3 regions of the Microbacterium forte genome follow, and region 3 is predicted to be linked to each of the others. Evidence: predicted binding sites of a transcription regulator. Region 3 holds the regulator's gene; each other region holds the start of a gene.
The links. Region 3 encodes LexA, which represses DNA repair genes until DNA is damaged. Its sites were predicted from a motif close to TCGAACANNTGTTCGA; they were not measured.

Region 1 (10,594 bases), 890 kb from region 3:
CGCGGCCACCACAGATCAGGCCGCGCTCGACGTGGCGCTCACCCGCCTGGCTGCCGGAGAGTACGACTGGTTGACGGTGACCAGTGCGACGACCGTCGACGTGATGTTCGCGCACCGCGCTGTGGTGCCGCGTCGTACGAAGATCGCGGCAGTCGGAGAGACGACCGCAGCCGCTCTGCAGGCCGTCGGGTATGAAGTCGCGATGGTGCCGGATGAAGACAATTCGGCTGCGGGCATGGCAGAGCAGCTCATCGCCCTCGAGGCCGAGCCGCGTCGCATCCTGGCTCTGCGCAGCGAGATCGCGAAGCCCGTGCTCAGCGTCCTCCTGCAGGAGGCCGGTCACGACGTCGACAGCGTCGTCGCCTACCGGACCGTGGGCGTGCCGGTCACCGACCGCATCAAGCGCGACGTCGAGAACGGACGCATCAACGCGATCCTGATCACGAGCGGTTCGGTCGCCGAGCAGGTGCGCGAGCAGTTCCCGCTGATCCCGGATGAGACGCTGCTGGCTGCGATCGGTCCGCGGACTGCGAAGGATGCCGACAAGGCAGGTCTTCCGATCACGGTCGTCGCCGATCGTCAGACGGTCGACGCGCTCATCGATGCCGTGTCGAGCTACACCCTCCCGCACGCGGCGGACGAGCTGGCGCCGTGAGCTTCCCCGACGTCCGACTGCGCCGACTGCGGCAGTCCCCTGCCGTCAGGGGTCTGGTGCGTGAGACCTCCCTTGAGCCGCGGCAGCTGGTGCTCCCGCTGTTCGTCCGTGAGGGACTCACTGAGGCCGCCCCCATCGGGTCGATGCCCGGAGTCGCGCAGCATTCGCTCGATTCTCTGCGTGCCGCCGCCACCGAGGCCGCCGAGGCGGGTGTCGGCGGTGTGATGCTGTTCGGAGTCCCCGCAGTCAGAGACGCGCAGGGCTCGGGTGCCGACGATCCCAAAGGCATCCTGAACGTCGCCACCGAGGTGCTCGCGGCCGAGGTCGGGGACGCCCTCGTGGTGCAGACCGACCTGTGCCTCGACGAGTTCACCGACCACGGGCACTGCGGCGTGCTCGCGCCTGACGGCACCGTCGACAACGACGCGACGCTCGAACGCTACGCGTCGATGGCCCTGGCTCAGGCCAGGGCGGGCTCTCAGCTGCTCGGCCTCTCGGGAATGATGGACGGCCAGGTCGCCGTCATCCGCGAGGCGCTCGATTCCGAGGGCTTCACCGACACCCTGCTTCTCGCCTACGCCGCGAAGTATGCGAGCGCGTTCTACGGTCCGTTCCGTGAGGCCGTGGATTCGCAGCTGAAGGGCGACCGTCGCACGTACCAGCTCGACCCCGGCAACCGCCGCGAGGGCGTGCGAGAGGCTGTCGTCGACGAGGAGGAGGGCGCGGACATCGTCATGGTGAAGCCCGCCATGGCCTTCCTCGACGTGCTGCGTGAGGTGCGAGACACCGTGCACATTCCGGTGTGGGCATATCAGGTGTCCGGCGAGTACGCGATGATCGAGGCCGCTGCCGCGAACGGCTGGATCGATCGCCGCGCGTCGATCCTCGAGTCGCTGCTGTCGATCCGCCGCGCTGGCGCAGATGTCGTCCTGACGTACTGGGCGACAGAAGCCGCTCGCTGGCTACGCCCTTGATAGCGGTCCGTCGACTCGACGAGGTCGTCTGAGTCCCTCCCTCAGCTCTGCGGACTAGCCTGGAGGGGATGCCGGGAGAGCTCCGTGCATCGCTGAGGAGTGTGCTGTGACCGACCGCAATGATGACCTGTTCTCCGCTGCCCGCACGGTGATCCCCGGTGGTGTGAACTCGCCCGTGCGCGCATACGGTTCGGTCGGAGGCACGCCGCGCTTCCTCGCGTCGGCCGCGGGTGCGACGGTGACCGATGCCGCAGGCAACGAGTACGTCGACCTCGTCGCGTCGTGGGGTCCGGCCCTGCTCGGCCATGCGCAGCCTGAGGTCGTCGCCGCCGTGCAGAAGGCGGCGACTCGAGGACTCTCGTTCGGCGCCCCGACCGAGGGCGAGGTCGAACTCGCTCAGCTGATCGCAGATCGTGTGCGGTTCGGGGAGACCCGGCCCATCGAGCGAGTGCGGCTCGTCTCGACCGGCACAGAAGCGACGATGACCGCGATCCGCCTTGCCCGCGGTGCCACCGGGCGCGACCTGCTGGTCAAGTTCGCCGGCCACTACCACGGTCACTCCGACGGTCTCCTCGCCGCGGCCGGTTCCGGCGTCGCGACTCTCGCTCTGCCCGGCTCCGCGGGGGTGCCCGCGCCGATCGCCGCACAGACCCTCGTGATCGACTACAACGACCCGGGCGCGCTCGAGGCCGTCTTCGCCGAGCACGGTCCGCGCATCGCCGCGGTGATCGTCGAGGCCGCAGCCGCGAACATGGGTGTGGTTCCGCCGCTGCCAGGGTTCAACCGGCTGCTGGCCGAGACCGCACACGCTCATGGCGCGCTGTTGATCCTCGATGAGGTGCTGACGGGCTTCCGCGTGCACCCCGCAGGCTTCTGGGGGCTCCAGGCCGCGGCCGGCGAGGACTACCTGCCCGACATCTTCACGTTCGGCAAGGTCGTCGGCGGAGGAATGCCCCTGGCCGCTCTCGGTGGACGCGCTGAGGTCATGGACCTGCTGGCACCTCTCGGCCCGGTCTACCAGGCTGGCACGCTCTCGGGCAACCCGCTGTCGGTCGCCGCCGGCCTGGCGACTCTGAGGCTCGCGACCCCTGAGGTCTATGCGACCGTCGACGCCGCCGCAGCCAGGGTCTCTGGCGCCCTGGACGCCGCTCTCGCGGACGCAGGTGCCACCCACGCCGTCGCGCACGCGGGAAACCTCTTCAGCGCTTCGTTCCGCGCTTCAGCGCCTCGCAACTATGCCGAGGCCCAGGCCCAGGAGTCGTTCCGGTACGCGCCGTTCTTCCACGCGATGCGCGAGCAGGGCGTCGCGCTGCCTCCGAGCGTGTTCGAGGCCTGGTTCCTGACAGCCGCGCACGGCGAGGAAGAGCTTCAGCGCATCGAAGCGGCGCTCCCGATCGCGGCCGAGGCTGCTGCCCGCGCACAGGCGTAAGCTGCACGATCCCGCCTCATGCCGGGCGTGAGTGCTTTGCGTGAGGCACGTGCGCGTCGCGCGAAGCGTGTGTGTATCGCGTGAGGCGCGTCTGCGTCGACTGAGTCGTGTGTGCCGCTCGAGATTCGACGGACTACGGCGTGATCAACGTCAGACGAACATGACTCGTCGTGACGGTGAGTCCCGATAGGTGCGGCCGAGTGGGCTGAACCAGTCGATCGTGCCGTCGGGAAGCTGCTGCGCCGTCCAACGATGGTCGTCAGCGACGTCTGGATGCTTGAGAGAGTGGTGCCGCGCGCACAGATGGGCGAGGTTGTGGATCTCCGTCCGCCCGCCCTTGGCATGATCGAAAGTGTGATCGATCTGGCATCGATGCGCCGGCATCCTGCAGCCGGGGAATCGGCAGTGTTGATCTCGCGCACGGAGGAACCGCCGCATGGGTTCTGTCGGCCGGTAGGTGTCGGTCTCGACGACAAGTCCGGTCGGATCGAGGAACAACCGGGACCATCCGCCGTTGCGGCCCGCGAGATCGCGGGCGATATCGGGGTGCAGCGGCCCGTGTCCGTCGAGCTGCGCGGGGCGATGGTCGCACCCCGCGAGCGTGGTCGCGGCGACTGTGACTTGGATGCGCCCCTGGATGTTGTCGAGTCCTGAGCCGTTTGCCGCGCTCGGATCGGAGGCGAGCAGGAGGTCGATCAGCAGATCTACCCGCACCTGATCGATCGTGCGGGTGTCGGACGGGATGTGTTCGACCGTGGGGCCGGTCGGATCGGTTGTGAAAGTCCCGTCGCCGAAGATCGCGTAATCGTCACGCGACGGGTCGTCTTGCGCGATGTCGTCCGGATAGATCGGATTCTCGCCGTCGTCCATCGGATCGAGCGTCGGCTCACGGTCGTTCCGCCCGGCGATGACGACGTGCGCGAGTCGGGTGAGCCGGTCGAGGACCGCCGTCGCGAGATGCTCGGGGAGCACGACTGTCAGCGCACACAGACCGTCTCCTGCCGGGCGTACGGTGACTGTGCGCTCCGACTTCGAGCGCGCATGGCGCTCGGCGACCGTGGAGCCTGCCAGGACGGCGGCCAGCTCGCGCAGGTGCGCTCGTGTTCGTGCAGGGGTCTCCCGCTCGGCCACGATGACCGCGACCGTGTCGTACAGCGGCAGCACATCGGCATCCGCTCGCCCGTTGTTGACCGCCTCCCGGACCACTCCTGCGGCCCGCACGATCTCGCGGACATGCGCCGCCGTGATGCGGCCGGCCCTGAAAGCCGAACGCACACCGGGGTGGCTGGCGGCGAGAAAGCCGGCATCGGTGAACGCGTATTCGACGCTGCCCTGAGTGAGGCGGCCCGCCGCGGAGTACTCCGCGATCATCGACCTGTGGATGGCGTCGCGGTGGAACGGGTTCTCGTCGGAGTCAGACCGGCTCAGGCGCATCCGCTCGGCAAGAAGATCGGACGCCTCGGCTTCGAGGCGTGCGATCTGTCGCCGCTTCTCGACCCACGAGTCGAGCAGCTCAGCGCGTTGCTCGAGGTCGGAATCGGTGGCGGATGTCATGCTCCGACTCTAGTAGATTTGTTCGAAGGTCGAGCAGAACATCGGAATGGAAGAAGGTGGAATCGTGGGAACCGACAACGGATCGTTGCCTTCCTGTGAACAAGACACAGACATCTGGAAGGGTGCCGCTGGCAGACTGGACGTATGGTGACGTTGCTGCTGGACCAGACGCAACTCGAGATCGTGCTCTCGCCGATCGAACGTGCGGCGAGCTTCCACCGCGACAATGTGAGGCTCGTGCGCGACACCATCACCAAGGTCCAGCTGATCGACGACGCATGGACCTGGTTGCGTGGCGTGCCGAATCCGGGAACGCACATCCCCGGGGTGCTCGCCGCCGGAACGTGGAAGGCTGCGGGCAGCGTCGACTTCGTCCTCATCCGCCGCCGACGTCCCAGCGTCGTCATCGACCTCTCCGGTGACGAGCAGTACCGACGACTGATCCTCACGACGAGGCACGGCCTCGCTCTGACCCAGGCGCTCCGACTCGACGTGTCGGATGAACCGGCAGACGTCGAGGAGATCGTGGCCACATCGCCCACGCCGGTGTCGAAGGGGAGTCGCCGTCCGGTGATCCGCCCACGGCCCGCCTGAGGGATCCGAGAACGAGCGAACGCCCTCCTCAGCCTCACGGCGCGGAGGTCGTTCGCGTCGGTGCCCTCGAGGGGTGACCTCAGGAGCGGTCGTGCTCGCCCTCGTGGTGCTCGTGGTGCTGGCCCTCGTGCTGCTCGTGGTGGTCGCCCTCGTGGTGCTCGTGGTGCGCGTCCTCGTGGTGCTCGCCATCGCGACCATCGTTCGCCTCGTGAGCGGCATCCGCCTCTGTCTCCGCCTCTGCTGAGACGTCGACTTCTCCGAGCGGGTAGTCCTTGGGCTCGTCCTCGTAGTACGCGCGAGCAGCGGCGGCGAGCATCGAGGTGACGGCAGCCGAACGAGGGTCGTCGTCGCCAGACGCTTCAGCCGACGCGTCGTCCGACGACTCGTCGGACTCGTCGGACTCGTGTGCCTCGGCGAAGAACTCGACTCCGGAGTGCTCGCCGGTGCCGTCTTCGTTCGCAGTCGGGTCTGTCGCGTCAGGGACGTGACCGTCGGTGTCGTCGCTGACGCGGGCGTCGGTGTCGTCGGCGTGAGCGTCCGGCGCGTCGGCCGGGGCGGTGCCGAAGAGGATGTCGTCGAACGACGGCTGGGCGTTCGCCGCTTCGGTGTCCGCGGGCGTCTGCGGCTCGGTCGATCCACCTGCCGGGTCATCATCGCCGTGGGCGTCCTCGCGGCCCGCATGCGCGGCCTCCGACGCGACGTCGGCCGCATCTTCCGCGTCGTTCGCATCCGAGGCATCGGCCGCATAGCGGAGCTCCGCCGCGGCGTACTCGACGTCACGAGCCGCATCCGCCGCATCAGCCGCGTCGTCGGCCTCGGCATCCGCCGCGTCGGCCTCTGCGCGGGCGGCGTCGGCCGCGTCCGCATCGGATTCGGAGAGAACCGACGCATCCGCATCGGTCGCAGCTGCATCGGACTCGGACACATCGGACCCCGCGACATCCAGAGCCTGCAGGGTCTCGGAATCGGCGTGGTCGGAGTCGGCCACGTCCGACGACTCGGATGGCGCGGCGGAATCGACGACAGGCGCTCCGACATCCGCGACCGGCGCTGCGGAATCGACCGGCGCGGCGGTGATGGCCTGCGGCGCGAGCCTGCCGCCGCGGACGAGCTCGATGAAGACGTCCTCGAGAGTGGGGCCGCGCTGCACCAGGGTGGCGAGGGCGATGCCGGCCGATGCCGCGATGGCGCCGACGGCTCCCGCGTTGCTGCCGCGAACCGTGAGACCCGATCGGAGCACCTCGACCTCGAGGCCGGCCGCCGAGAGCGCGGACTTCAGTGCGGCACGATCCGCCGCGTCGACCACGACAGAACCGGCAGAAGGGTCGGCGAGCGTCTCGATGCCGCTCGAGAGAACGAGCTGGCCCTTCGAGAGCACGAGCACGTGGTCTGCGACCTGTTCGATCTCGCTCAGCACGTGCGAGGAGACGAGAACCGTGCGGCCCTCGTCGGCGAGGCGACGCAGAAGGAGGCGGATCCAGCGGATGCCCTCAGGGTCGAGGCCGTTGGCCGGCTCGTCGAAGACCAGAGCGCCGGGGTCGCCGAGCAGCGCGTGTGCCACGCTCAGCCGCTGACGCATTCCGAGCGAGAAGCTGCCGATGCGACCTTCGGCCTCGTGCTCGAGACCGACCAGCGAGAGGACCTCGTCGACACGCGAGAGCGGGATGCCGTTGGCCTTGGCAGCGATCGTCAGCTGGCGTGAGGCCGAGCGGCGGGGCCGATACGCGGTCTCCTCCAGGACGGAACCGATCGTGCGCAGCGGGTGACGCAGCTCTGCATGCGAGACTCCGCCGATCGTGGCGGTGCCGCTCGTGGCGCGCACCTGGCCGAGGAGGATGCGCAGGGTGGTGGTCTTGCCGGCGCCGTTCGGGCCGAGGAAAGCGGTCACGACACCGGGCTCGACTCGCGCGGAGAAGTCGGACACCGCCGTCACGTCGTTGAAGCGCTTCGTGACGTGCGTGAACTCGAGCACCTGTCCGTCGGGCATCTGCGACCTCTCGTTGCAGTGGGCAGTTCTGTCTATCCTGCCGGAAAAGCCGCAGGATCGTGCATTTACCCTACGAACGCGGCCGGATGCAAGGGTCCGTCGAGCGGGTAGCCTGGCACCCGTGACCGAATCCAGCGCTGCTTCCCGGGTCCTCGTCCGCACCGAAGGGGCCCTCGGCAGGCTGACCCTGAACCGGTCGGAAGCGATCAACGCGCTCGACCCCGGGATGATCCAGCAGCTCACCGAGGCCCTCGAGCGTTGGCGGGACGACACCGATGTGCAGATCGTCGTCATCGACGGCGCGGGCGAGCGAGGCATGTGCGCGGGGGGAGACGTTCGCGCACTGCATGGGCAGATCGTGGCCGGACGCACTGAGGAGACCGCCGAGTTCTTCCGCGCCGAGTACGCGTTGAACGCGATGATCGCCGAGTACCCGAAGCCCATCGTCTCCATCGCCGACGGCATCACGATGGGCGGCGGCGTCGGCCTGTCGGGTCACGCGGCCATCCGCATCGTCACCGAGCGTTCCCGGCTGGCGATGCCCGAGACGCGCATCGGATTCACCCCCGACGTCGGCGGCACGTGGCTGCTGGGGCGGATGCCAGGGCGATTCGGGGAGTACTTCGGACTCACGGGCTCGACGATGAACGGAGCGGATGCGGTGCTGCTCGGCTTCGCCGACCACTTCGTGCCGTCCGACCGGCTGGATGCGCTGCGCGAGGCGCTGGCCTATCGTGCCGACCCGACCGGGCCGGCCGAGATCGTGCTGCTGTTCGACGAGACCCCCGAGCCGTCTGCGCTCCCGGCGTCACGCGAATGGATCGACCGCGCGTTCTCGTCCGACACGATCGCGGAGACCGTGTCGCGGCTCCGTTCCGAGGAGGCTGCGGATGCCGCGGCGACCGCGGACCTGCTCGAGAGCCTGGCACCGACCGGACTCGCCGTCACCCTCGACGCCGTCAGGGAGGCACGTCGACTCCCGAACCTGCGCGCCGCTCTCGAGGGCGAGTACCGCCGCGTGATGTGGTTCGTGACGCAGCATCCCGATCTGGTCGAGGGCATCCGCGCGCAGGTCGTCGACAAGGACCGCAATCCGAAGTGGAACCCGGCGACCATCGCCGAGCTCCCGTCGGATGCCGGTGCCGATGCTCGGGATTTCGTGCCCGAACGCTCGCTCTTCTGAGGTATTTCGATATATCTGCGGTTGTTCGCCGCGGTGCATAAACCGCTGGCCGCGGGCCAAATGGTTCGCTGTCAGCGAAGGTCCGCCCATCGGGGGATACGAATGTCCGAAGTTCATGCCACTCTTGCTTGTGCGCGATCGTCGGCCTGCGTCCGCCCGTCGGGAGATCCGCCGATTCATCCTTCCTAGAAAGTCCGCCTGTGCTGGGAAAAATCCTCCTCCGTTATCTCGCCCGCTATAAATGGCTGCTCGCGGCCGTCCTGGTGTTCCAGTTCGCCAGCGCGCTCGCCACCCTCTACCTCCCGCGCCTGAACGAAGACATCATCAACAAGGGCGTCGCCCAGTCGGACACCGACTACATCTGGCGCACCGGTCTCTTCATGCTCGCCGTCTCGCTCGGGCAGATCATCGCCTCGGTCATCGCCACCTACTTCGCCGCCCGCGCGTCCATGGGTGCGGGCCGCGACATCCGCGCCGACGTCTTCGCCAAGGTCAGCGGATTCTCCGAGCGCGAGGTGTCGCAGTTCGGTGCAGGCTCCCTCATCACGCGCAACACGAACGACGTGCAGCAGGTGCAGATGCTCGCGATGATGGGCGCCACCATGCTCGTCACCGCGCCGCTGCTCGCGATCGGCGGCATCATCTTCGCCGTGCAGACGAACATCGGTCTGAGCTGGCTCATCGCCGTGTCCGTGCCGCTGCTGCTGATCGTCGCCGGGCTCGTCGTCAGCCGCATGGTTCCGCTGTTCCGCAGCTACCAGGGCAAGCTCGACACCGTGAACCGCGTGCTGCGCGAGCAGCTCACAGGTGTGCGCGTCGTGCGGGCCTTCGTCCGGGAGAGCATCGAAGAAGAGCGCTTCCGCGGAGCCAACACCGACATCATGGTGGTCGGCCGCAAGGTCGGCTCGCTGTTCGTGCTGCTGTTCCCGCTGTTCATGCTGATCCTCAACGTCACGATCGTGGCAGTCGTGTGGTTCGGCGGCATCGAGGTCAACAGCGGCACGGTGCAGGTCGGCACGATCTTCGCGTTCATGCAGTACATCGGTCAGATCATGGGCGGCGTCATCATGGCCAGCTTCATGGCGATCATGATCCCGCGCGCCGCGGTCTCGGCCGAGCGCATCGGCGAGGTCCTCGACACGCAGTCGAGCATGGAGCGTCCGGCGAACGGCGTCACCGACTTCCCGACGCCTGGCTCGGTCGCCTTCGACGACGTCGAGTTCACCTACCCCGGGGCCGACTCTCCCGTGCTCAAGGGCATCAGCTTCGCTGCAGAGCCCGGCGAGACCGTCGCGATCGTGGGGTCGACCGGTGCGGGCAAGACGACACTCGTGTCGTTGATCCCGCGACTCTTCGACGTCTCGGGCGGAGCCGTCCTCGTCGGCGGCACGGATGTCCGCGAGGCGGATGTCGAATCGCTGTGGGCGACGATCGGTCTCGTTCCGCAGCGCCCGTTCCTCTTCACCGGCACGGTGGCGTCGAACCTCCGCTACGGCAGAGAGGACGCGACCGACGAAGAGCTCTGGCATGCCCTCGAGATCGCACAGGGCCGCGACTTCGTCGAGGAGATGCCGCAGGGCCTCGAATCGCGCATCACGCAGGGCGGCACGAACGTCTCGGGCGGACAGCGTCAGCGTCTGGCGATCGCCCGCGCGATCGTGCGTCAGCCGCAGATCCTGGTGTTCGACGACTCGTTCTCGGCTCTCGACCTCACCACCGACGCCCGATTGAGGCAGGCGCTATGGCGTGAGCTGCCGCACGTGACCAAGATCGTGGTCGCGCAGCGCGTCTCGTCCATCACCGATGCGAACCGCATCGTCGTGCTCGAAGGGGGCACCATGGTCGGCGTCGGCACGCACGAGGAGCTCCTCGAGACGAGCACCACGTACCGAGAGATCGTCGAATCGCAGCTGGGGGTGGACGCATGAGCGAGCAGAACACGCCCCAGACCCGCCGCGGCCGTGCAGCCAAGGCGACGGCCGCGACCACTGCGGTCGAGCCCGAGATGACCGAAGAAGAGAAGTACGAAGCCGAGCTCGCCGAGAAGGCGCGCCAGGACGGCGGCGGCTGGGACAGCGTCGCACCCGGCAAGGCCGACAACTTCGGCAAGAGCTTCGGTCGGATGATCGGGCTGCTCAAGCCGTCGGCCGTGTGGTTCATCCTCGTGTCGATCGCCGGCGCCGTCGGCGTCGTGCTGACGGTCGCCGCGCCGAAGGTG
Region 2 (10,594 bases), 920 kb from region 3:
CTCTGCCTGTCCTCGGTCCCAGGCGTCCCCGCCACGCGTGCGACGGATCTGCAACGGGAGGCCTGTCGGGTCGTCTGCGAGCAGGTGGAAGGGCGCCGCATGGGTGATCGTCACCGAGACGACATCACCGGGCCGTGGGACAGCGGAACCGGGAGTGACCTCGAAGTGGACGAGTCGGTTGTCCTCGGCGCGTCCGGTCAGACGGTGGGTCTCGGCATCCTTCTTGCCTTCGCCCGTCGACACGAGGACATCGACCTGGCGTCCGACCTGCTTCTGGTTCTCCTCGAGGGAGATACGCTCCTGAAGCGCCATGAGCCGGTTGTAGCGCTCCTGCACCACAGCCTTGGGAATCTGGTCCTCCATGGTCGCGGCGGGTGTGCCCTCACGGATCGAGTACTGGAACGTGAACGCACTCGAGAACCGGGCCTGTTCGACCACCCGCATCGTGTCTTCGAAGTCCTCCTCCGTCTCACCGGGGAATCCGACGATGATGTCGGTGGTGATCGCGGCGTGCGGAATACGATCACGGACGCGATCGAGGATCCCGAGGAATCTCTCGCTGCGGTACGACCGGCGCATGGCCTTCAGGATGCGGTCGCTGCCGGACTGGAGCGGCATGTGAAGCTGCGGCATCACGTTGGGAGTCTCTGCCATCGCGTCGATCACATCGTCGGTGAAGGCGGCGGGGTGAGGACTCGTGAAGCGGATCCGCTCGAGCCCGTCGATCTCGCCTGCGGCGCGGAGCAGCTTGCCGAAAGCCTGGCGATCCCCGAACTCCACGCCGTAGGAGTTGACGTTCTGTCCGAGCAGAGTGACTTCGATGGCGCCGTCTTCGACGAGCAGGCGGATCTCATTGAGGATGTCGCCCGGGCGGCGGTCTTTCTCCTTGCCCCGAAGACTCGGAACGATGCAGAAGGTGCACGTGTTGTTGCACCCGACCGAGATCGACACCCAACCGCTGTGCGCAGAATCGCGCTTCGTCGGAAGCGTCGAGGGGAACACCTCGAGCGACTCCAGGATCTCGAGCTCGGCGTCACCGTTGTGGCGCGCGCGCTCGAGAAGGCCGGGAAGCGAACCCATGTTGTGCGTGCCGAAGACGACGTCGACCCACGGCGCTTTCTCCAGCACGGCCTGCTTGTCCATCTGCGCCAGGCAGCCGCCCACGGCGATCTGCATCCCGTCCTTGCGTCGCTTCACCGAGGCGAGCTGGCCCAGGGTTCCGTAGAGCTTGCCTGCGGCATTGTCGCGCACCGCGCACGTGTTGATGATCACCACGTCGGCCTCGGCACCGTCGGTCACGCGGACATATCCTGCGCTCTCGAGCGAGCCAGAAAGTCGCTCGGAATCGTGGACGTTCATCTGGCAGCCGAAGGTGCGGACCTCGTAGGAACGCTGGCGTCCATCAAGATCGATTGCTGCGGACGATGACGCGATGATCGTCGGCTCACTGCGAGGGATATTCATGATCCCCCCATTCTACGAGCGGTTGCGCGACACCGCCGCTGAGGCGAGGGGCTCGAGCCCCTCGCCTCAGTCAGTCCGAGTCGACGAATCGAACCCCGGATGAAGACGAGCCGAAAGAGGTCTCAGCAAGGGCAGACTTGGCGGCTGTCATCGCGACCGAGCCGTTGTAGCCACGGCGGGACAGCTGACCGACCAGACGTCGCAGCGCTGTGTCGCCGTCGAGACGAGACATGGCTCGTGCTTTCGAGCGTGCGTACTCGAGTGCGCGCTCGGCGTCATCGTCGGGAACGTCGTCAAGGGCCGCATCGATCACATCGCGAGGAATGCCCCGTTGCGAGAGCGCCCTCGACAGCGCAACTCGTCCCTGCCCCTTGCGCTCGATCCCGGATGTCACCAGCTGGCCGGCGAGAAGCGTGTCGTCGAGGTACCCTCGTCGACAGAAATCATCGATCACATCATCGATCGCACCCGCATCGAGCCGCACGGCGTTCTTCTCATAGCCCCTCAGCACCATCCGCGCTTCCGACAGAGAGAGCGAACGAGTCCGCAGCTTGCGGACGAGGAGCTCTTCTGCGTCGGCACGCAATTGGGAGGGGTCGACGCCCGGGACATCGTCGAATCCCAGATCCTGCGACTGCAACGCGCGCAGACGCGGTGCGGACCGAGCCGCTGCGCCGCGAGCAGGATGTCGCTCACTGGGCCCACGAGAGTCGATGGGCGCGACGGGATTCGAATCGCGGCTCGAGACGCCCCCTGTCGACTGCCACACCCCGGCGTCGGGCGCCGAACGAGCTGTCGCGCTTTCGACCTCCGGACCTTCCCGGTCGACCGACTTCGCGCGTGTGTCGTCACGACCGAAAAGGGGGATGATGGGGGCGAGCTGCTCAGGCCCGCCCCCGCCATCACTCATGGTTCACTCCGGGTGTTCCCCAACCGCGAACCATCACGCTCATGCCGGACGACGCTCGGCGAGCTCGTCAGCAGGTGCCTCGGTGGCTCCTCCGATGCCGAGCTTTTGCTTGATCTGCATCTCGATCGCAAGCGCGACATCGGGGTTCTTGAGGAGGAACGTCCGCGCGTTCTCCTTGCCCTGGCCCAGCTGGTCGCCGTCGTAGGTGTACCACGATCCGGACTTCTTCACGATGGCGTGCTCGACACCGAAGTCGATCAGGCTGCCCTCGCGCGAGATGCCGACGCCATACAGGATGTCGAACTCCGCCTGCTTGAACGGCGGTGCCATCTTGTTCTTCACCACCTTGACCCTGGTGCGGTTTCCGACTGCATCGGTGCCGTCCTTCAGCGTCTCGATGCGGCGGATGTCCATGCGAACCGACGCGTAGAACTTCAGCGCCTTTCCACCCGCGGTGGTCTCGGGCGATCCGAAGAAGACGCCGATCTTCTCGCGCAGCTGGTTGATGAAGATCATCGTGGTGTTCGTCTGGTTGAGTCCACCCGTGAGCTTTCGCAGTGCCTGCGACATCAGTCGAGCCTGCAGACCCACGTGGGAGTCACCCATCTCGCCCTCGATCTCGGCCCGAGGCACGAGAGCCGCGACGGAGTCGATGACGATCAGATCGATGGCGCCGGAGCGGACGAGCATGTCCGCGATCTCGAGCGCCTGCTCACCCGTATCGGGCTGCGAGACGAGAAGAGCGTCGATGTCGACACCGAGCTTCGCGGCGTAGTCGGGGTCGAGCGCATGCTCGGCATCGATGAAGGCGGCGATCCCGCCGGCACGCTGGGCGTTTGCAATCGCGTGCAGCGTGAGCGTCGTCTTACCCGAGGACTCGGGGCCGTAGATCTCGACGATTCGTCCACGCGGGAGCCCTCCGACGCCGAGGGCGACATCGAGAGCGATCGAACCGGTCGGAATGACGGCGACGGGTGCGCGCTCGTCGCTGCCCAGTCGCATGACCGAGCCCTTTCCGAACTGACGGTCGATCTGGGCGAGTGCAGTCTCGAGGGACTTCTCGCGGTCAGCGGGTGATGGCATGACGTGCTCCTTATGCTCGCGTGGTGCCGCCTGTAGGCTGTCGCGGTCCTCCCGGCTGGGCGGAACTCTCCGACAAGGCGTATGGCTCTTCGGCTTGCTGTTCACCGTACGAGGGGCCTCGGACATTGCGTCGTCAGCTCCGCGAATCAGGGAGAACACCGTCTCCGAACCACTTGTGCAGAAGACTACGCCCGTTTCGAACACATATTCGACGACACGCCGTCACGGCATGTCGTTAGTCGAACGCTCGTCGTATGCGTCGGAGGGTCATCGCTTGCGCGGCTCGAGGCGCCCGGCGCCGTGCCGCCGCTCCTGAGGCACATCGGTCTCGGCGCACAGCGCCAGCCAGATGTCACGCGGGGGAACGCCCGCGTCCAGAGCCTGGTCCGCAGTGCGTCCGGCGAGCTGGGTCAGAATGAGGTCACTGACGAGGGACGACCCTCGACCACCGAATTCCGCGTCGACTGCGCGGAGAAACTCACTGCGACGCATCAGAGAACGAAGAGAATCCGACGCTCAGTGAAGCGAAAGCTCTGGCTCGACGGAAGCCACGAGGTCATCGGGAACGACATCGGGGAAGACCTGGATGCCCTCGAGAACGGAGATGCGGTCGCCGACCTCTCGCATGATGATCGAGATGGGAACATCCAGAGCATCGGCCACCGAGGCGAGAATCTCGCTCGACGCCTCTTTCTGGCCCCGCTCGACCTCACTGAGATAGCCCAGGGCCACGGATGCCTTGCTTGCAACCTGCCGGAGCGTACGCCCCTTCTGCAGGCGGAAGTCCCTCAGCACATCGCCGATTTCCTGTCGTACAAGAATCATCGGAACCTCCTCCCAGATCGCCTTCTCGAGGTCTCCCTCGAGGAGACCGCCAGTCTAGTCCTACCGACCTTCACAAAATCTACCTTCGCACGCTGTGCTTTCGGTGTGAGCACATAGGACATAACGGAACCCGCGCATCAGCTATTCCCGCAGGATCCGCACGAGCATGGCCACGGCCGCATCGACCGTCTGAGCGCGGATCTGGGCGCGATCGCCGTCAAACCTGAATGCCTCGCTCACGGACGTGTACGGGGTCACCACGGCGATGTGCACCGTGCCGACGGGCTGACCGTCGGGTGAGTCCGGTCCCGCGATCCCCGTGGTCGAGACGCCAACGTCAGCAGGGACTCCGGAGACCTGCAGCGCGCGACGCGCCCCAGCCGCCATCTGCAGCGCCACGTCGGGGTGCACGGGCCCGTACGCATCGAGCAGGTCGTCGTCGACCCCCAGAAGCGTGTGCTTCACAGGGGTGGCGTAGGCGACGATCGCTCCGCGCAGCGACGCCGACGCGCCTGGCACCGAGACGAATTCCGCAGCGAGAGCCCCGCCCGACAGCGACTCCGCGATACCGAGGGTCCAGCCACGCTCGATCAGCGCGGCGAGCACCTCCGACGCCGACGCCGACGTCACGACGGCTGCCGTGCCCCTCGCACCTGCGCCACGATGTAGTCGATGCCACTCGCGACGGTGAGGATCAGCGCCAGGATCATCAGGATCGCCGTTCCGACCACCCACAGCTGGGGTCCTATCACCACGTGCAGCGGGAGCAACGCCCAGGAAAGAGCCACGGCCTGAACCGCGGTCTTGATCTTGCCCATCCACGCGGCCGCCACGACGTGCTCCTTCGCGACCATGAGGCGGTGGATCGTGATGCCCCACTCGCGGATCAGGATCACGATCACGACCCACCAGTTGAGCTCCCCGAGCACGGCGAGTCCGATGAAGCCCGCTCCCGTGAGCAGCTTGTCAGCGATCGGATCCCACAGCTTGCCGAAGTCGGTGACGATGTTGTGGCGACGCGCGAGGTAGCCGTCGACCCAGTCGGTGGAGATGCCCACGACGAACAGGATCGCCGCAACCCAACGGATGACGATGTCATCGAGCCCGTAGGTACCGCCCATCAGGAGCAGGATGAAGAAGATCACCGCAAGCGGTATACGCGCGATGGTGATCGCGTTGGGGAGCTGCCGTGGAATAGCCATCAGTCTCGTCCTGTCAGTCCCCAGGCGTCTTCGTCGCCGTCGTCTTCAGCTTCGACCACCGGCAGCCCCTGGAACTGGGCCTCGACCGGGTCGTGCGGTGCTCCGGCCGCGGTTGCGGCAGAAGTGGGAGCGGCCGGCTTCGGTGGAGCGTCGTCGCCGCGCAGTTTCGCCATGACCTGGGGCAGCTGCTCGGCCGTCGCCAGCACGTCACGCGCCTTGGAGCCCTCAGACGGGCCGACGATCTCTCGCGACTCGAGGAGGTCCATCAGGCGACCCGCCTTGGCGAATCCGACGCGCAGCTTGCGCTGCAGCATGGATGTCGATCCGAACTGCGACGACACGATGAGTTCGGCGGCCGCGAGGAGAAGCTCGAGATCGTCCCCGATGTCCTCGTCGACCTCCTTCTTCTTCGTGGGCTCGAGTGCTTCCTGCACGTCCGCGCGGTAGTCGGGACGAGCCTGACGGGTGACGTGCTTGACGACCGCGTCGATCTCCTTCTCGTCGACCCACGCTCCCTGCAGACGGAACGGCTTGGATGATCCCATCGGCGAGAACAGCGCGTCGCCCTGGCCGATGAGCTTGTCGGCACCGGGGCTGTCGAGGATCACTCGGCTGTCTGTGACGCTCGTCACCGCGAACGCGAGGCGCGACGGGACGTTGGCCTTGATCAGACCGGTCACGACGTCGACGCTGGGGCGCTGGGTGGCGAGCACCAGGTGGATGCCGGATGCTCGCGCGAGCTGGGTGATGCGGACGATCGAATCCTCCACATCGCGCGGGGCGACCATCATCAGGTCTGCGAGCTCGTCGACGACCACCAGCAGGTACGGGTACGGCTTGAGCACGCGTTCGCTGCCGACAGGGAGCTCGACCTCACCGGCGCGCACCGCCCGGTTGAAGTCGTCGATGTGGCGGAATCCGAACGACGCGAGGTCGTCGTACCGCATGTCCATCTCCTTCACGACCCACTGCAGCGCCTCGGCGGCCTTCTTGGGATTCGTGATGATGGGCGTGATCAGGTGCGGAACGCCCGCATAGCTCGTCAGCTCCACCCGCTTCGGGTCGATCAGGACCATCCGCACGTCCGTGGGCCGAGCGCGCATGAGCAGGCTCGTGATCATCGAGTTGACGAAGCTGGACTTACCCGACCCTGTGGAACCGGCGACCAGGAGGTGCGGCATCTTCGCGAGGTTCGCGATGACGATGTTGCCGCCGACGTCTTTTCCGACGCCGATCGTCATCGGATGCGTGCTCTTGTGCGCCGCGGGCGACCGCAGCACATCGCCGAGCGCGACCATCTCCTTGTCGGCATTGGGGATCTCGATGCCGATCGCGCTCTTGCCCGGGATCGGCGAGAGGATACGCACATCGTTGGACGCGACCGCGTAGGCGAAGTTGTTGCTCAGCTGGAGGATCTTCTCGACCTTGACACCGTGGCCGACCTCCACCTCGTACTGGGTGACTGTCGGGCCACGAGAGAATCCGGTGACCTTCGCGTCGACCTTGAACTGGGTCAGCACGCTCGTGATCTGTTCGATCACCTTGTCGGTCGCTTCAGAACGCATGACCGGCGGCGGTCCTTCGACCAGCAGCCCCGGCGAGGGAAGCACGTAGGGGGTCACGGGCGCCTGCGGCCCCTTCTCCCCCGGCCCCGGGGTTCCGAAGCCGTCGAGTCCCGGCAGCTCGGGCATCTCGCCCGTGTCGGACTCGTCGTCGAGGAGCGCCGTGGTCTGCTGCCCGGCCAACGACTCGGTCACCGAGCGCACGTCGGACAGCACCTCCGTCGCGGCATCCGAGGCGTTCTCCACGACGACGGCCTGGTCGTATGCAGGAGTCGGCTCCGAGGTGGTGAGCAGAGCGGTGATGTCGTCGGATCCGAGAGTGCCCTCGTCGGGGTCCTCCTCGCGGCCGGTCTTGTTGCGTCGCCACCATGGCAGGACATCAGGATCGTCGACCTTGTCTGCCTCGTCGATCGCAGCGGCATCCTTCGCGGGCTTCTCAGGCCGCTCGGCGTCGAACATCCACGCATAGAGATCCCCGAGCCGCTGACCGATGCGGTTCGGCGGAGTCTTGGTCAGGATCAGGACGCTGAGAGCAGCGACCACCGACAGCACGATGTACGCGCCCACCGGGGTGAGGTACGACAGCGGCTCCCCGAGCATCCACCCGAACAGCCCGCCTGCCTCGCTGAGTGCGGGCATGCCGTCCTTGGGCTGCGGTCGCACGAGCAGGCCCGCGGAATCGATGCGGCCGGCCGCGGTATGGCAGAAGCCCGCGAGGGCGAGGATGAAAAGTCCGAACCCGATGCCGATTCGACCGTTGTCGTGCACCGACGAGGGATGCCGGAACAGCCAGCCGGCGAGCAGCAGGAGCAGGACCGGCATGACGAAGGCCACGCGTCCGACGAGAAGCCCTACCGAGTAGGCGCTGATGTTGGCAGCGACCTCGTTGCCGATGAAGAACCATTCGTTGACCGCACCGGCGATCGCCAGCAGCACGAGCAGGAACGGGAAGCCGTCGCGCCGATCGTCCTTCTCGAGGGTCTCGGGTCCGAAGGCTCGGAACAGTCCGCCGACACCGTGGGCGAGCCCGTTCCAGGCCCGCACCGCCACCGGGGGCTTGTCGATCTCGTCGATGTACTTCTTGGGCGCTGCCTGAGCCTTCGGAGCAGCCTGCCTCTTCGGGCGAGGCGTGGCGCTCTCGGACGCGCGCGCTGACTTCGTGGTACTCCTGGCCATACTCTCACGTTACGTCCAGAGGGCGACATAGGCCCGTAATGACGCGGCATTCCGCGGTCTTCCGCCGGCGGGCGGCGATGGTTCAGGACGTGCGGTACACCATCGTGTCGCGGACGCTCCCTGCGTCGGTGACCACGAAGCCCTCCGATCGGTACAGGGTCCGCGCGAAGTTGTCCCGTTCCACGCTGAGGCTGAGCCGAGGGTGCCCTTGGTCACGAGCGTGGACCACGAGACGTCGGAGCAGCGTGCGACCGACTCCGTGAGCACGCCAGATCGGCTGCACGCCGATGATGAGCTCCGGCACGGCGGTCCCGACGAATCCGAAACCCGCGTCGTCCGGCGACAGCATGCGATACCACGCGGCGCCGATCGGGCGCCCGTCGGCATCGACGGCGAGGAAGCCCGCATCCGCCGGCCGCATCCATCCGGCCACATAGCGCCGGTGCTCGACCGCGGTGAGGATCTCGTGGCGTGGTCGTGCTGCGCCCGAACGCCAATTCGCCGCCTCGACGACCATGTCGCCGAGGAAGCTCCCGTCCGCCTGTACGGCGGGTTGGATCGAGAAGACGTCCGGCATGAGGTGAGCGTACGCCGCCGGCGTTACAGCCGAGTGTCGGTCGACTGTGAACCCGCAGGCGACGCAGCTCCGATCACGCCTCGATGACGAGTGGGACGATCATCGGACGACGACGCAGCTTCTGGTTGACCCAGCGCCCGATCGTGCGGCGGATGACCTGCGAAAGCGCATGGGTGTCGCGCACGCCGTTGCCGGAGGCTTCCTTGAGCGCTGCGATGATCTTCGGCGTCACGTCGTCGAAGACGGAATCGTCTTCAGCGATGCCGCGCGCGTGGATCTCGGGTCCCGAGATGATGCGCCCCGTCGCGGCGTCGACGACGACGATCACCGAGACGAAGCCCTCTTCAGCCAGGATCCGGCGGTCCTTGAGGTCGGCGTCGGTAATCGCGCCGACAGTCGAGCCGTCGACATACACGAACCCGAGGTCGAGCTGACCGACGACGCGAGCGTCGCCATCCTTCAGATCGATGACGGTGCCGTTCGAGGCGATGATGGTGCGCTCGGCGTCGATCCCCGTGTCCTGAGCCAGTTTCGCGTTCGCGATCAGGTGACGGTACTCGCCGTGGACGGGAAGCACGTTCTTGGGCTTGAGGATGTTGTAGCAGTAGATCAGCTCGCCGGCTGCGGCGTGCCCCGAGACGTGCACCTTGGCGTTGGCCTTGTGCACGACGTTCGCGCCGAGCTTGGTCAGTCCGTCGATCACGCGGTACACAGCGTTCTCGTTCCCGGGGATCAGGCTGGAGGCCAGGATCACGGTGTCGCCCTCACCGGGCTCGATCGCGTGGTCGAGGTTGGCCATCCGGCTGAGGACGGCCATGGGCTCGCCCTGCGAGCCGGTCGACATGTAGACGATCTTGTCGTCGGGAAGGTCTCGCGCCTTCTTGTAGTCGATCAGCAGGCCGCTCGGCACCTTCAGGTAGCCCAGGTCCTCGGCGATCGTCATGTTGCGCAGCATGCTGCGCCCCAGCAGTGCCACCCGGCGCCCGTGCGCCGCTGCGGCGTCGAGGACCTGCTGCACCCGGTGCACATGGCTGGAGAAGCTCGCGACGATGACGCGCCTGGGAGCCTTGCCGATGACCTGGTCGAGCACGGGTCCGATCGAGCGCTCGGTGGGCGTGAAGCCCGGCACGTCGGCGTTGGTCGAGTCGACGAGGAAGAGGTCGACTCCCTCCTCGCCCAGGCGGGCGAAGGCACGGAGGTCGGTGATGCGTCCGTCGAGCGGCAGCTGATCCATCTTGAAGTCGCCGGTCGCCAGCACGAGGCCGGCGGGGGTGCGGATCGCGACGGCGAGGGCATCGGGGATCGAGTGGTTGACCGCGACGAACTCGAGGTCGAACGGTCCGACCTTCTCGCGCTGCCCCTCTTTCACGGTGAGCGTGTACGCCTTGATGCGGTGTTCCTTGAGCTTCGCCTCGACGAGCGCGAGGGTGAGGCCGGAACCGATCACGGGGATGTCGCTCTTCAGACGGAGCAGATACGGGACCGCGCCGATGTGGTCTTCGTGCCCGTGTGTGAGGACGACGCCGACGATGTCGTCGAGGCGGCCCTTGATCGGCTCGAAGTCGGGCAGGATCAGGTCGACACCCGGCTGGTGCTCCTCAGGGAAGAGCACGCCGCAATCGACGATCAGGATCTTGCCGTCGAACTCGAAGATGGTCATGTTGCGACCGATCTCGCCGAGGCCGCCGAGTGGGGTGACCCGCAGCGTCCCCTCGTCGAGTGCTGCGGGTTCTGCGATCGGGGTGGACATGCTGTCTCCTCAGTCGGACACTCCACGCGTCCGTTCGTTCGTTGT
Region 3 (10,594 bases):
GTCGGATCGAGCACGATGAGGTCGGTGTCGTCCGCGGACGCCGCGAGTGCGGCGCGCGTTGCGTCGACCGGAATCGGTCGCGCCGTGGCGTCCCAGCGCTGCATCGCCTCGACCGAGGAGAACACCGGCTGCACCCGGCGACCGTCCGGCGCAGCCACCGTCACGATGGAGAGCTCCTGCGTCTTGTCGACCGCGAGACCGCTGGGGGCGACGCCCTCTTCGCCCTTCTCGGCGACCAGAGGTATCAGCACCCGTGCCGTGCGGAACGCGTCGACGACCTCGCTCTGAGCGCCCTCACCTGCACGGAATCGCAGGAGGGCGTCGAGAAGCGCCGGGTCCGCGGAGCCGTCATCCCCCGCATGCGGATTCGACTCGAAGCTGCGCCCCTCCCAGGGCACACCTGCGGAGTCTCCCTGCTTCGGCGAGGCATGATCCTGTGAGCCGTGGCCCTGTGAGCCGGGGCTGCAGGCGTCGTCAGTCCCCTGCGACATCCAGAGCCTCAGCCAACGTGAAGGCGCCGGCGTAGAGCGCCTTGCCGACGATCGCACCTTCGACACCCAGCGGCACCAGCTCGCGAAGCGCGGCGATGTCGTCGAGGCTCGAGATGCCCCCGGAGGCCACGACAGGCTTCGGCGTGCGGGCGGTGACCTCGCGGAGCAGCTCGAGGTTCGGGCCCTTGAGCGTTCCGTCCTTCGTGACGTCGGTCACGACGTAGCGGCTGCAACCGGCATCCTCGAGGCGCTCGAGCACCTCCCAGAGGTCGCCGCCTTCCTTCGTCCAGCCGCGTGCGGCCAGCGTCGTGCCGCGGACGTCGAGTCCCACGGCGATCGCCTCGCCGAAGCGGCCGATCACGTCGGCAGCCCACTCCGGGTTCTCGAGCGCGGCCGTGCCGAGGTTGATCCGTGTCGCGCCGCTCTCGAGAGCCGCTTCGAGCGTCGCATCGTCACGGATGCCGCCGGACAGCTCGACGTTGACGTTCTTGAACTGCTTGATGACCTTGCGGAGGATCGGGGCGTTGCTGCCGCGACCGAAGGCGGCATCGAGGTCGACGAGGTGGATCCACTGCGCGCCCTGCGCGACCCACTCCCCCGCGGCGTCGAGCGGGTCGCCGTAACTGGTCTCGGTGCCGGCTTCACCCTGGGTGAGACGGACTGCCTTGCCGCCGGCGACATCGACGGCGGGGAGCAGAGTGAGAGAGGGAGACTGCGCGAAGTCGTTCATGACGTCCTCAGGTGAGATGGAGAGCCGATTCACCGGCACGAGAATCGACACTAGCCCGCGCATCCGCCCGCTCCAAAACGATGACGGCTGAGAACATCGTGTGCCACGCGGTAGCCTCGATGACGCCCCTGTTCGGTCGGTGAGGAGATGTTGCATGGTGCGCGATGCGGAACCGCGAGGAGGCGGACCCCTGCGGCGCGGGAATGCGCTGCCTCCCGAGACTCCGGATGACGGCGCACAGCGGCCGGTCGCACCGGAAGGGAATCCCGACCATGCACGCCAGCGACCGCTGAACGGCGACGCGCCGTCGATCCCGCCCCTGCCCGGGACGCGCGCAGCCGCGGCGGCGGCGTGGGCGGCAGCATCTGCCGAGACTCCGCCGGCCGGCACTCCCCGAGCGGTCAGCCCCTCCGACCCAATCTCCCGACCGCCTGCAGCCCCCTCGGTTCCCGGACCGCCTCCCGCTGCGTGGGCGGGGCCGCAGAGCCCTGCCGCTCCCGGTGCTGACGCCCGTTCCGCGGCGAGCCCTGCGGCGCCGATCCCTGCCCCTGCCCCTGCCCCTGCCCCGAACATCCCGCCGACGTCGACGCCGACCCCGGCGAATGGCGTGCCGCAGCACCAGACCCCCGGCGTCCCGCCCACCCCGCCGCTGCCGGCGCCGACCACCGCGCCCCCGCCGGCACCGAACGCCGCTGCGGCCGAGTCGGCGTCTTCGGCATCATCGCGCCGTCAGCAGCGTGAGCAGGGTGTAGAACGACGCTCGTTCCTGCAGGAGGAGCGCCGCGAGGAGCCCGCGCGACAGGGCGGGCGCGGGCTGCTCAATCGCGTCGGATTCTCCCTCGGACCCAACGCCCGCGAGCGAGCCGTGCGCGACGACGAGCACGCTGTAAGCCGTCACTGGCCGGGACCCCGCACCGTCGCGGTCGTCAACGGAAAGGGCGGGGCGGGAAAGACACCGGCCACCGTGCTGCTGTCAGCGGTCTTCGCCCAGTACGGCGGAGCCGGCGTACTCGCATGGGACAACAACCAGACCCGCGGCACGCTCGGCTGGCGCACCGAGACCGGGGCTCACGACCGCACACTGCTTGAACTGCTTCCGCAGACGCAGCGTCTGCTCGGAGCCCAGGGACAGTCTGCGGACCTCGCGCACTTCGTGCACCACCAGCCTCAGGAGAAATACGATGTCCTGCGGTCGAAGCCGATCCGACTCGCGCACGAGAACCGGCTCCGGCCCACCGACGTCGACTCCATCCACGCGATCGCGGCCAAGTTCTATCGCCTGATCATCATCGACTCGGGCAACGACGAATCCGATCCCATGTGGCTGCGGATGATCGACCTCGCCGACCAGATCGTCGTCGCGACGACGACACGCGATGACCATGCCGAAGCCGGGGCCCTGCTGCTCGAGGCGCTCGAGGACCGCGACGAGCGCTCGGCGCGGCTCGCGCGGGAATCGGTGGTCATCGTCAGCCAGGCCGATCCGAAGGCGTCACCGGCCGAGGTGACGGACGTGATCGCGGGTTACCAGCCTCTCGCGCGCGAGGTCGTCGGCATTCCCTTCGACCGCGAGATGGTCGACGGCCACCTGCGCCTTCGGGCACTCGCGGCACCGACGCAGCGATCCTGGCTCTCGGCCGCAGCCGCGGTCGCGCGCGGTTTCTGAGCAGCCCCGCGGGCGGTCACCGACGCGCAGCTGTGCGACGGGCTCTCGATCCGGGGCGCCCGGTATTGCTCGTCAGGACCGGAGGCTGTCGACCCAGTTGCGGAGCAGCTGGATTCCTGCCTCTCCCGACTTCTCCGGGTGGAACTGCGTCGCCGAGAGCGGTCCGTTCTCGACGGCGGCGAGGAACGGGTCTCCGTAGGTCGACCAGGTGAGCACGGGCTGTGGGAACGGCGGGATGACATCGAGCTCCCACGACTGCGCGGCGTACGAGTGCACGAAGTAGAAGCGCTCGTTCTCGATGCCTTTGAACAGCACGGAGTCGGCGCCCGGCTCGACGGTGTTCCACCCCATGTGCGGAAGCACGGGCGCGTTGAGTTCGGTGACCGCTCCGGGCCACTCGCCGAGGCCCTCGGCATCATGCCCGCGTTCGACGCCGTGTGCGAAGAGAACCTGCATCCCGACGCAGATGCCGAGGACGGGGCGTCCGCCTGCGAGGCGACGGTCGATGATCTCGTCGCCGCCGTGCGCGTAGAGCGCGTCTCGGACGGCTTGGAACGCGCCGACGCCGGGCACCACGAGACCGTCGGCCTCGAGCGCCTCTTTGCGATCGCGCGTCAGCACGGCGTCCGCACCCGCCGCGACGAGAGCCTTCACCGCCGAGTGGACGTTGCCCGATTCGTAGTCGAAGACGGCGACCCTGGGTGCCGAGCTCACAGCGCACCCTTCGTCGACGGGATGCCGTCGACCAGGGGGTCGAGCGCTTTGGCCTGGCGGAATGCTCGAGCGAACGCCTTGAACTCGGCCTCAGCGATGTGGTGGGGGTCACGGCCACCGAGGACGCGCACGTGCACCGTCAGCCCGGCGTTGAACGTGATCGCCTCGAAGGAGTGGCGCACCAGCGACCCGGTGAAGTGGCCCCCGATGAGGTGGTGCTCGAAACCGGCGGGCTCTCCCGTGTGAACGAGGTACGGGCGCCCCGAGATGTCGACGACGGCCTGGGCGAGCGCCTCGTCGAGCGGGACCAGCGCGTCGCCGTAGCGCGAGATCCCGGACTTGTCGCCCAGCGCCTCGCGGATCGCCTGACCGAGCACGATGGAGATGTCTTCGACGGTGTGGTGGGCGTCGATCTGCGTGTCTCCGGATGCGCGCACGGTGAGGTCGGTGAGAGAGTGCTTCGCGAACGCCGTCAGCATGTGGTCGAAGAACGGCACCGACGTGTCGATGCGGCTCGCACCGGTGCCGTCGAGGTTCAGCTCGAGCTCGACGGTGGACTCCGACGTGCTGCGCACACGCGTGGCGGTGCGGGAGGTCTGGGCGGGGGTGCTCATGAAGCCGATCCTATCGAGGCGAGGGCATCGAGGAACGCGGTGGTCTCCGCCTCGGTGCCGGCGGTGACGCGGAGGTGTCCGGGGATCCCGACGTCGCGTATCAGCACTCCCCGGTCGTACAGCTGCTGCCAGATCTTCTGAGGCTCTGCCACGCCCCCGAAGAGGACGAAGTTCGACCACGACTCGTGCGGCGTGTAGCCGAGGGCCTCGAGCGTCGCCGAGATGCGATCCCGCTGCTCGACGATCTCCTCGACCATGCCCAGCATCACGTCGGAGTTGCGCAGTGCGGCCACCGCCGCCGCCTGAGTGAGAGCGCTGAGGTGGTACGGCAGACGCACGAGCCTCAGGGCGTCGATGAAGGCGGGATCGGCGGCGAGGTAGCCCACGCGAGCACCCGCGAACGCGAAGGCCTTGCTCATGGTGCGAGACACGGCGAGCCGAGGGCGTCCGTCGAGCAGTGTCAGGGCGGAGGCCGCCTCGCGCGGCGCGAACTCCTGGTAGGCCTCGTCGACGACCACGATCCCCGTCGATGCCTCGTAGACCGCTTCGACCACGTCAAGACCGAGCGGTGTGCCCGTCGGGTTGTTCGGGGAGCACAGGAGGATGACATCGGGGTCGACATCCCTGACCTGGGCCGCCGCCTCTTCGGGCGTGATCGTATAGTCGGGCTGCCTGGCGCCGGCGACCCACCGCGCCCCGGTCCCCTTCGAGATCAGCGGGTACATCGAGTAGGTCGGGCTGAAGCTGAACGCCGTACGACCCGGCCCCCCGAATGCCTGCAGGATGTGCTGAAGGACCTCATTCGACCCGTTGCCCGCCCAGATCTGATCCGCCTCGAGACCGTGGCCGAGGTACTCGGCGAACCCCTCGCGCAGCGTGGTGAACTCGCGATCCGGGTAGCGGTTGACGTCTCGGAGCGCGACCGCGATGTCATCGAGGATGTCGCTGGCCACGGCGTCCGGAACCGGATGCGTGTTCTCGTTGACGTTCAGTGCGATCGGGAGAGGCGCTTGAGGCGCTCCGTACGGCGTGAGCCCCCGGAGGTCGTCGCGAAGTGGCAGGTCGTCGAGTGATGCAGTCACCCTTCCCATGGTAGGCCGCGTTCGCCCCATGAATGCCCGTCGAGACCGAGTGTGAACGGGAACTCCCCCGCCTCGCTCCACGAATCGGGCGAAGTCGGGCTCACTCCGAATACTGCGCCGGAATCGCCAGCTCCTGACCGATCTGCAGCTCCCCGCCGCGCAGCAGGTTCAGCCGTGTGATGTCGCCGATCACGTCGCGCGGATCGGCCTCGGGCGCGATGCCCTCTGCGATCGACCAGAGAGTGTCGCCCGGCATCACGGTCACGGTCGCGAACGTCGCCGTCGCCGTCTGCTCACCCGAGGCCATCGCGCTGCCGCCGCTGATCGCCGCGAAGGCGATTCCGACGGCGAGGGGCACCGCTGCGACGGCGAGCACGACGCGTCGACCACGCGCCGTCAGCCGGAGCCGCGTCGCCGGACGAGCCGGAAGGACTGCTGCACTGCTGAAGGTGATGGTGCTCATGTCGTGCTCCTCTGCATCTACCGCGTGGGCGGTGAAGTTGGCGTAGCGTTCGCATCCACGCCTCGGCCGGGAGCCGGGGATGCGAAGCTACGTACCGAAGTTATCTTCGAATTCGAACATCTGTCAAGCGTTCTTCGAAACAGAAGTGCGAGAATCGGCCGACACGCTCGAACAGATCTTCCACATCGTCGCGTTTCTCGGATACGGTTTCGATAGGAACACCCCATCACGGGCCTCCGACATTCGAACTGAGACGCCGGATCGCACACCTGAGGAGCACCATGAGCGACAACTCCGCCCCCGAGGCCGACGCCCCGCGCACTCGTCGCCGGAAGAGCCTGAGCCCGAAGCAGATGGCGATCCTCGAGGTCATCCAGACGTCGATCAGTCACTACGGCTACCCGCCGAGCATGCGCGAAATCGGCGACGCCGTCGGACTCAAGTCGCTGTCCAGCGTGACTCATCAGCTGGGTCAGCTCGAGCTCAGCGGATATCTGCGCCGCGATCCGGGAAAGACCCGCGCGATGGAGGTGCTCATCGACCTCCCCGGCGCGAGCGGTGAGAACCCTGCCGATGTGGCGACGCCCGTCGGAGACGCCGCACTGGTTCCCCTCGTCGGGCGCATCGCCGCCGGCGTTCCGATCACCGCCGACCAGCAGGTCGAGGAGATCTTCCCGCTCCCCCGTCAGCTCGTCGGCAAGGGCGACCTGTTCATGCTCAAGGTGTCGGGCGAGTCGATGATCGACGCCGCGATCTGCGATGGCGACTGGGTCGTCGTCCGTTCGCAGAACAGCGCAGAGAACGGTGAGATCGTGGCCGCCATGCTCGACGGCGAGGCCACCGTCAAGGTACTCCGGCGACGAGACGGCCACACGTGGCTGCTGCCTCGGAACTCCGCTTTCGAGCCGATCCTCGGCGACGAGGCCGTCGTGCTCGGCAAGATCGTCGCGGTGCTCCGCTCCGTCTGACCCTCTCCGCACACGAGCCTCCGGAATCGTGCATTCTCGGAGACCTCGTCGCCTGGCCCGAAACCCACCCTGTGTGACGCCGTGAGCCGGTGCGCCATAGGCTCGAACCATGTCGTCGCCGTTCGGTACCTGGCCCTCTCCGTTCACTCCCGACCGGATCGCCGCGTCGTCTCCGAGGATCGACGGCGCCGCCTTCGTCGGCGATGACATCTGGTGGGGCGAGTCGGTGCCTGCCGAGGGCGGTCGCCTGACGGTACGAAGTTCCAGCGGCGCCGAGATCCTCCCCGCGCCCTGGAGTGCACGGTCGCGCGTGCACGAGTACGGCGGAGGGGCGTGGACGGCGGATGCCGAGGGGACACTGTTCTTCGTCGAGGCCAAGGATCAGCGTGTGCATCGGATGCCCCGCGGTGGCGCCCCGATGCCCCTGACTCCCGCGGGGCCGGCACATGGCGGCCTGCGCCTGCAGAACGGGCGACTGTTCGCGGTGCGGGAGGACCTCTCGGTCGACCCGCACCAGCGCGGCATCGTCGAGATCCCGACAGACGGGTCCGCCTCCGACGATCCGACGCTGCTGAAGGTGCTCGTGGAGGGAGAGTCGTTCTACGCGCATCCTGCGCTGTCTCCCGACGGGACTCGCGCCGCGTGGGTCGAATGGTCGGGCGAACGCATGCCGTGGCAGGACGCGTCGCTGGTGCTCTCCGACGGCACCGGCCGGATGGAGCTGCCCACGCGAGCCGCCCTCCAGCCGGAGTGGACGGACGACGGCGAGATCCTGTACTCGGATGACCCGACCGGCCGCTGGGCGCTGCACCGACAGCGCGTCGACGGCCGCGAAGCGGTCGGTCCCGCAGAGCGGATCGCCGACACGGACGCCGACACGGGGTACGGACTCTGGGTACTCGGCAATCGCTGGTATCGACCGCTCGCCGACGGTCGCATCGTGGCGGTGCGCACGAACGGACGCGACGAGGTGGACGTCATCGAGCGGGACGGCGGTGCCCACCGCATCCCCGTTGCCGCCGACGGCCATGTCAGCATCGACGATGTCGCAGGCACCCGAGTGCTCCTCTCCGGCAACAGCTCGACGACCGCGCCAGGTGTCTGGTGCGTCGACGTCGACTCCGGCGACATAGAGGTGGTCGCGGGAGCGACGCCGGCCGACCCGACGTGGATGCCCGCAGCATCCGAGATCCTGGTCGATGGCGCTCACGGCCCTGTCCATGCTTTCGTCTACGAGCCCGTGAACCCGTCGGCTTCAGCCGCGGACGACGAGCTCCCGCCCTACCTCGTGCTCGTGCACGGCGGCCCGACCGCCCATGTGACGGGCGCCTCGTCCGCGGCCATCGCGTTCTGGACCAGCCGCGGCATCGGCGTGCTCGACGTCAACTACGGCGGATCGACGGGATACGGGCGCGCCTACCGAGAACGACTCGACGGCGGATGGGGCGTGGTCGATGTCGACGATGTGATCGCCGCGGCGCGCGGCCTCGCCGACGCCGGGCTCGCCGACCCCGATCGCATCGCGATCCGCGGGGGCTCGGCCGGCGGCTGGACGGTGCTCTCGTCGCTGGTGCGGGGCGGCACGTTCGCCGCGGGCATCAGCCGATACGGCGTGGCCGATCTGCGGATGCTGACCGAGCACTCGCACGACTTCGAGGCGCACTACGTCGAGGGCCTGGTGGGACCGCTGCCCGAGGCCGAGGCGCTCTACGTCGATCGTTCTCCCCTGACGCACGCCGATCGGATCGGCGTGCCCGTGCTGCTCATGCAGGGAGCGGAGGACCGTGTCGTGCCGCCGTCGCAGTCCGAAGCGATCCGCGACGCTCTGGCGCAGCAAGGCGTCGAGCACGAGTACGTGCTCTACCCGGGTGAGGGCCACGGCTTCCGTGCGAGCGAGACCATCATCGACGCACTCGAGAGGGAGCTCGGCTTTCTCGGACGCGTGTTCGGCTTCACGCCCGCGCGCTGATCACTCCCCGACGCGGTTGCGCAGGCGCATCGCGCGGTCGGCCTCGCGGGTGTCCTGACGCTCACGCAGCGTCTGACGCTTGTCGTATTCCTTCTTGCCCTTGGCGAGGGCGATCTCGACCTTGGCCCGACCGTCCGAGAAGTACAGCTTCAGCGGGATCAGCGTGTAGCCGCCGGCGGACACCGCATGCTGCAGCTTCGCGATCTCCTCGCGGTGCAGCAGCAGCTTGCGGACGCGCTTGGCGGAGTGGTTGGTCCAGTGCCCCTGCGAGTACTCCGGAATGTGCACGGAATCGAGGAAGACCTCGTTCCCCTTGACGAACGCATACCCGTCGCTGAGGTTCGCGCGTCCCTGACGCAACGACTTGACCTCGGTGCCGGTGAGCACCATCCCCGCCTCGTACGACTTCTCGATGTTGTAGTCGTGACGTGCGCGACGATTGGTCGCGATGACCTTCTCCCCGCGTTCCCTGGGCATGATTCTCTCCTGATCCGTGTCGCGAAGTGTTCCAGAGCCCGAGTCGGGCGCACGACAGCCTGTCAGTCTATACCGGCGAGCCGCTCAGGTGCGAAGCCAGCGTCGGATCGCGAAGCCCGCCGAGAGTGCGGCCAGCACGACACCGATCCCGATCAGCACGGGGACGACGACGACGGCATCCTGCATCGACACCCACGTCGTGATGAAAGGCACGCGTCCTCGAAGGTAGCCGTCGACACCGAAATGCACCCCGGCGACGACCGCCGCGCTCGCGAGGGCCGAGCCGAGGAACGCGGCGAACACGCCCTCCAGCACGAACGGCGTCTGGATGAAGCGGTTGGATGCACCCACCAGACGCATGATCCCGATCTCCTTGCGCCTGGCGTAGGCGGAGAGTCTGATCGTCGTGCCGATCAGCAGGATGGCGGCGATCAGCATCAGCGTGGCGATCCCCACCGCGATGTATGTCGCGACCGTCAACGCGGAGAAGAGCGGCTCGAGGTACTGCAACTGGTCCTGCACCTGCTCGACGCCGGCGACGCCGTTGAACGCCTCGGAGATCACCTGAGACTGGCCGGGGTCCTTCATGGTGACGAAGAAGACCTCGAACGCCTGCTCCGGGGTGATGACGCTCGCCTGGTCCTCGCCGAGCTGCTCGACGAGCTTGGCGTAGGTGTCCTCCTTGGAGTCGAAGGTGACCTCGCTGATGAGGGGGGCGAGCGCCTCGCCCTCGAGCTGGGCCCGCACGGCGTTCACCTGCTCCTCCGAGGCACCACCGTCGACACAGGTGTCCTGCTCGGAGATGTCGGAGCACATGTACACGGCGACCTGGGCCCGCTCGGTCCAGTACCCGCGCATGGTGCCGATCTGCGCCTGCATGAGGATCGCAGCGCCGACGAACGTCAGCGACACGAAGGTGACGAGAACGACGGAGATGACCATCGAGATGTTCCGTCGGAGGCCGCCGAGGGCCTCGGTGAGGATGAGTCCGATTCTCATGACGTCGGCCCCACTTCTTCGGAACCGTCATCAGACAGGCCGAGGCGATCGGCCACGCCGAGCTCGGCGACGTCGACCTGCGGCATCACGATGGGATGCGTCCGAGGCGCGACAGGGGCCTGGACGGCCATGGGCTGCTCCTCGACGACGGGCGGCTCGATCGGTGCGGCCTGCGCCTCCGGCGTCTCGGATGCGGTCGGTACGGCATCCGCGGATGCTCCCTCGGCCCTGCGCTGAGCGGTGAGCTCCTCAGCGAGCGCAGCGCGGACGAGCGAGAGGTCGGCGGTCTGGCGCTGCACCTCCTGCACCGCGGTGAGGGCGGCTGCCGCTGCCGCACCGCGCACCTCCTCCGGGACGAGGCGCGGGATGTTGGATGTGTCGCCATACCCGCCGTGCACTTCGTCTCGCACCATCTCGCCGT

Region 1: OB895_RS13665 (HNH endonuclease signature motif containing protein) is a predicted target of LexA. The motif match lies at 4,623-4,638, and genes of this name have one in related genera.
Region 2: recA (recombinase RecA) is a predicted target of LexA. The motif match lies at 3,654-3,669, and genes of this name have one in related genera.

What each region holds. Positions count from the first base shown of each region.
Region 1 is NZ_CP116871.1:2,817,631-2,828,224, forward strand. It holds gene OB895_RS13650 (uroporphyrinogen-III synthase) at 1-655, shown strand, start outside; gene hemB (porphobilinogen synthase) at 652-1,629, shown strand; gene OB895_RS13660 (glutamate-1-semialdehyde 2,1-aminomutase) at 1,736-3,058, shown strand; gene OB895_RS13665 (HNH endonuclease signature motif containing protein) at 3,209-4,612, opposite strand; gene OB895_RS13670 (hypothetical protein) at 4,757-5,206, shown strand; gene OB895_RS13675 (ATP-binding cassette domain-containing protein) at 5,286-7,193, opposite strand; gene OB895_RS13680 (enoyl-CoA hydratase/isomerase family protein) at 7,315-8,376, shown strand; gene OB895_RS13685 (ABC transporter ATP-binding protein) at 8,577-10,304, shown strand; gene OB895_RS13690 (ABC transporter ATP-binding protein) at 10,301-10,594, shown strand, end outside.
Region 2 is NZ_CP116871.1:877,079-887,672, forward strand. It holds gene miaB (tRNA (N6-isopentenyl adenosine(37)-C2)-methylthiotransferase MiaB) at 1-1,464, opposite strand, end outside; gene OB895_RS04430 (regulatory protein RecX) at 1,535-2,374, opposite strand; gene recA (recombinase RecA) at 2,414-3,457, opposite strand; gene OB895_RS04440 (DUF3046 domain-containing protein) at 3,725-3,949, opposite strand; gene OB895_RS04445 (helix-turn-helix domain-containing protein) at 3,974-4,282, opposite strand; gene OB895_RS04450 (CinA family protein) at 4,424-4,912, opposite strand; gene pgsA (CDP-diacylglycerol--glycerol-3-phosphate 3-phosphatidyltransferase) at 4,909-5,484, opposite strand; gene OB895_RS04460 (FtsK/SpoIIIE family DNA translocase) at 5,484-8,222, opposite strand; gene OB895_RS04465 (GNAT family N-acetyltransferase) at 8,305-8,799, opposite strand; gene OB895_RS04470 (ribonuclease J) at 8,873-10,549, opposite strand.
Region 3 is NZ_CP116871.1:3,709,581-3,720,174, reverse strand. It holds gene OB895_RS18060 (SseB family protein) at 1-491, opposite strand, end outside; gene priA (bifunctional 1-(5-phosphoribosyl)-5-((5-phosphoribosylamino)methylideneamino)imidazole-4-carboxamide isomerase/phosphoribosylanthranilate isomerase PriA) at 475-1,221, opposite strand; gene OB895_RS18050 (MinD/ParA family ATP-binding protein) at 1,829-2,887, shown strand; gene hisH (imidazole glycerol phosphate synthase subunit HisH) at 2,960-3,601, opposite strand; gene hisB (imidazoleglycerol-phosphate dehydratase HisB) at 3,598-4,215, opposite strand; gene OB895_RS18035 (histidinol-phosphate transaminase) at 4,212-5,306, opposite strand; gene OB895_RS18030 (LysM peptidoglycan-binding domain-containing protein) at 5,398-5,760, opposite strand; gene lexA (transcriptional repressor LexA) at 6,042-6,728, shown strand; gene OB895_RS18020 (S9 family peptidase) at 6,838-8,697, shown strand; gene smpB (SsrA-binding protein SmpB) at 8,698-9,174, opposite strand; gene ftsX (permease-like cell division protein FtsX) at 9,259-10,173, opposite strand; gene ftsE (cell division ATP-binding protein FtsE) at 10,170-10,594, opposite strand, start outside.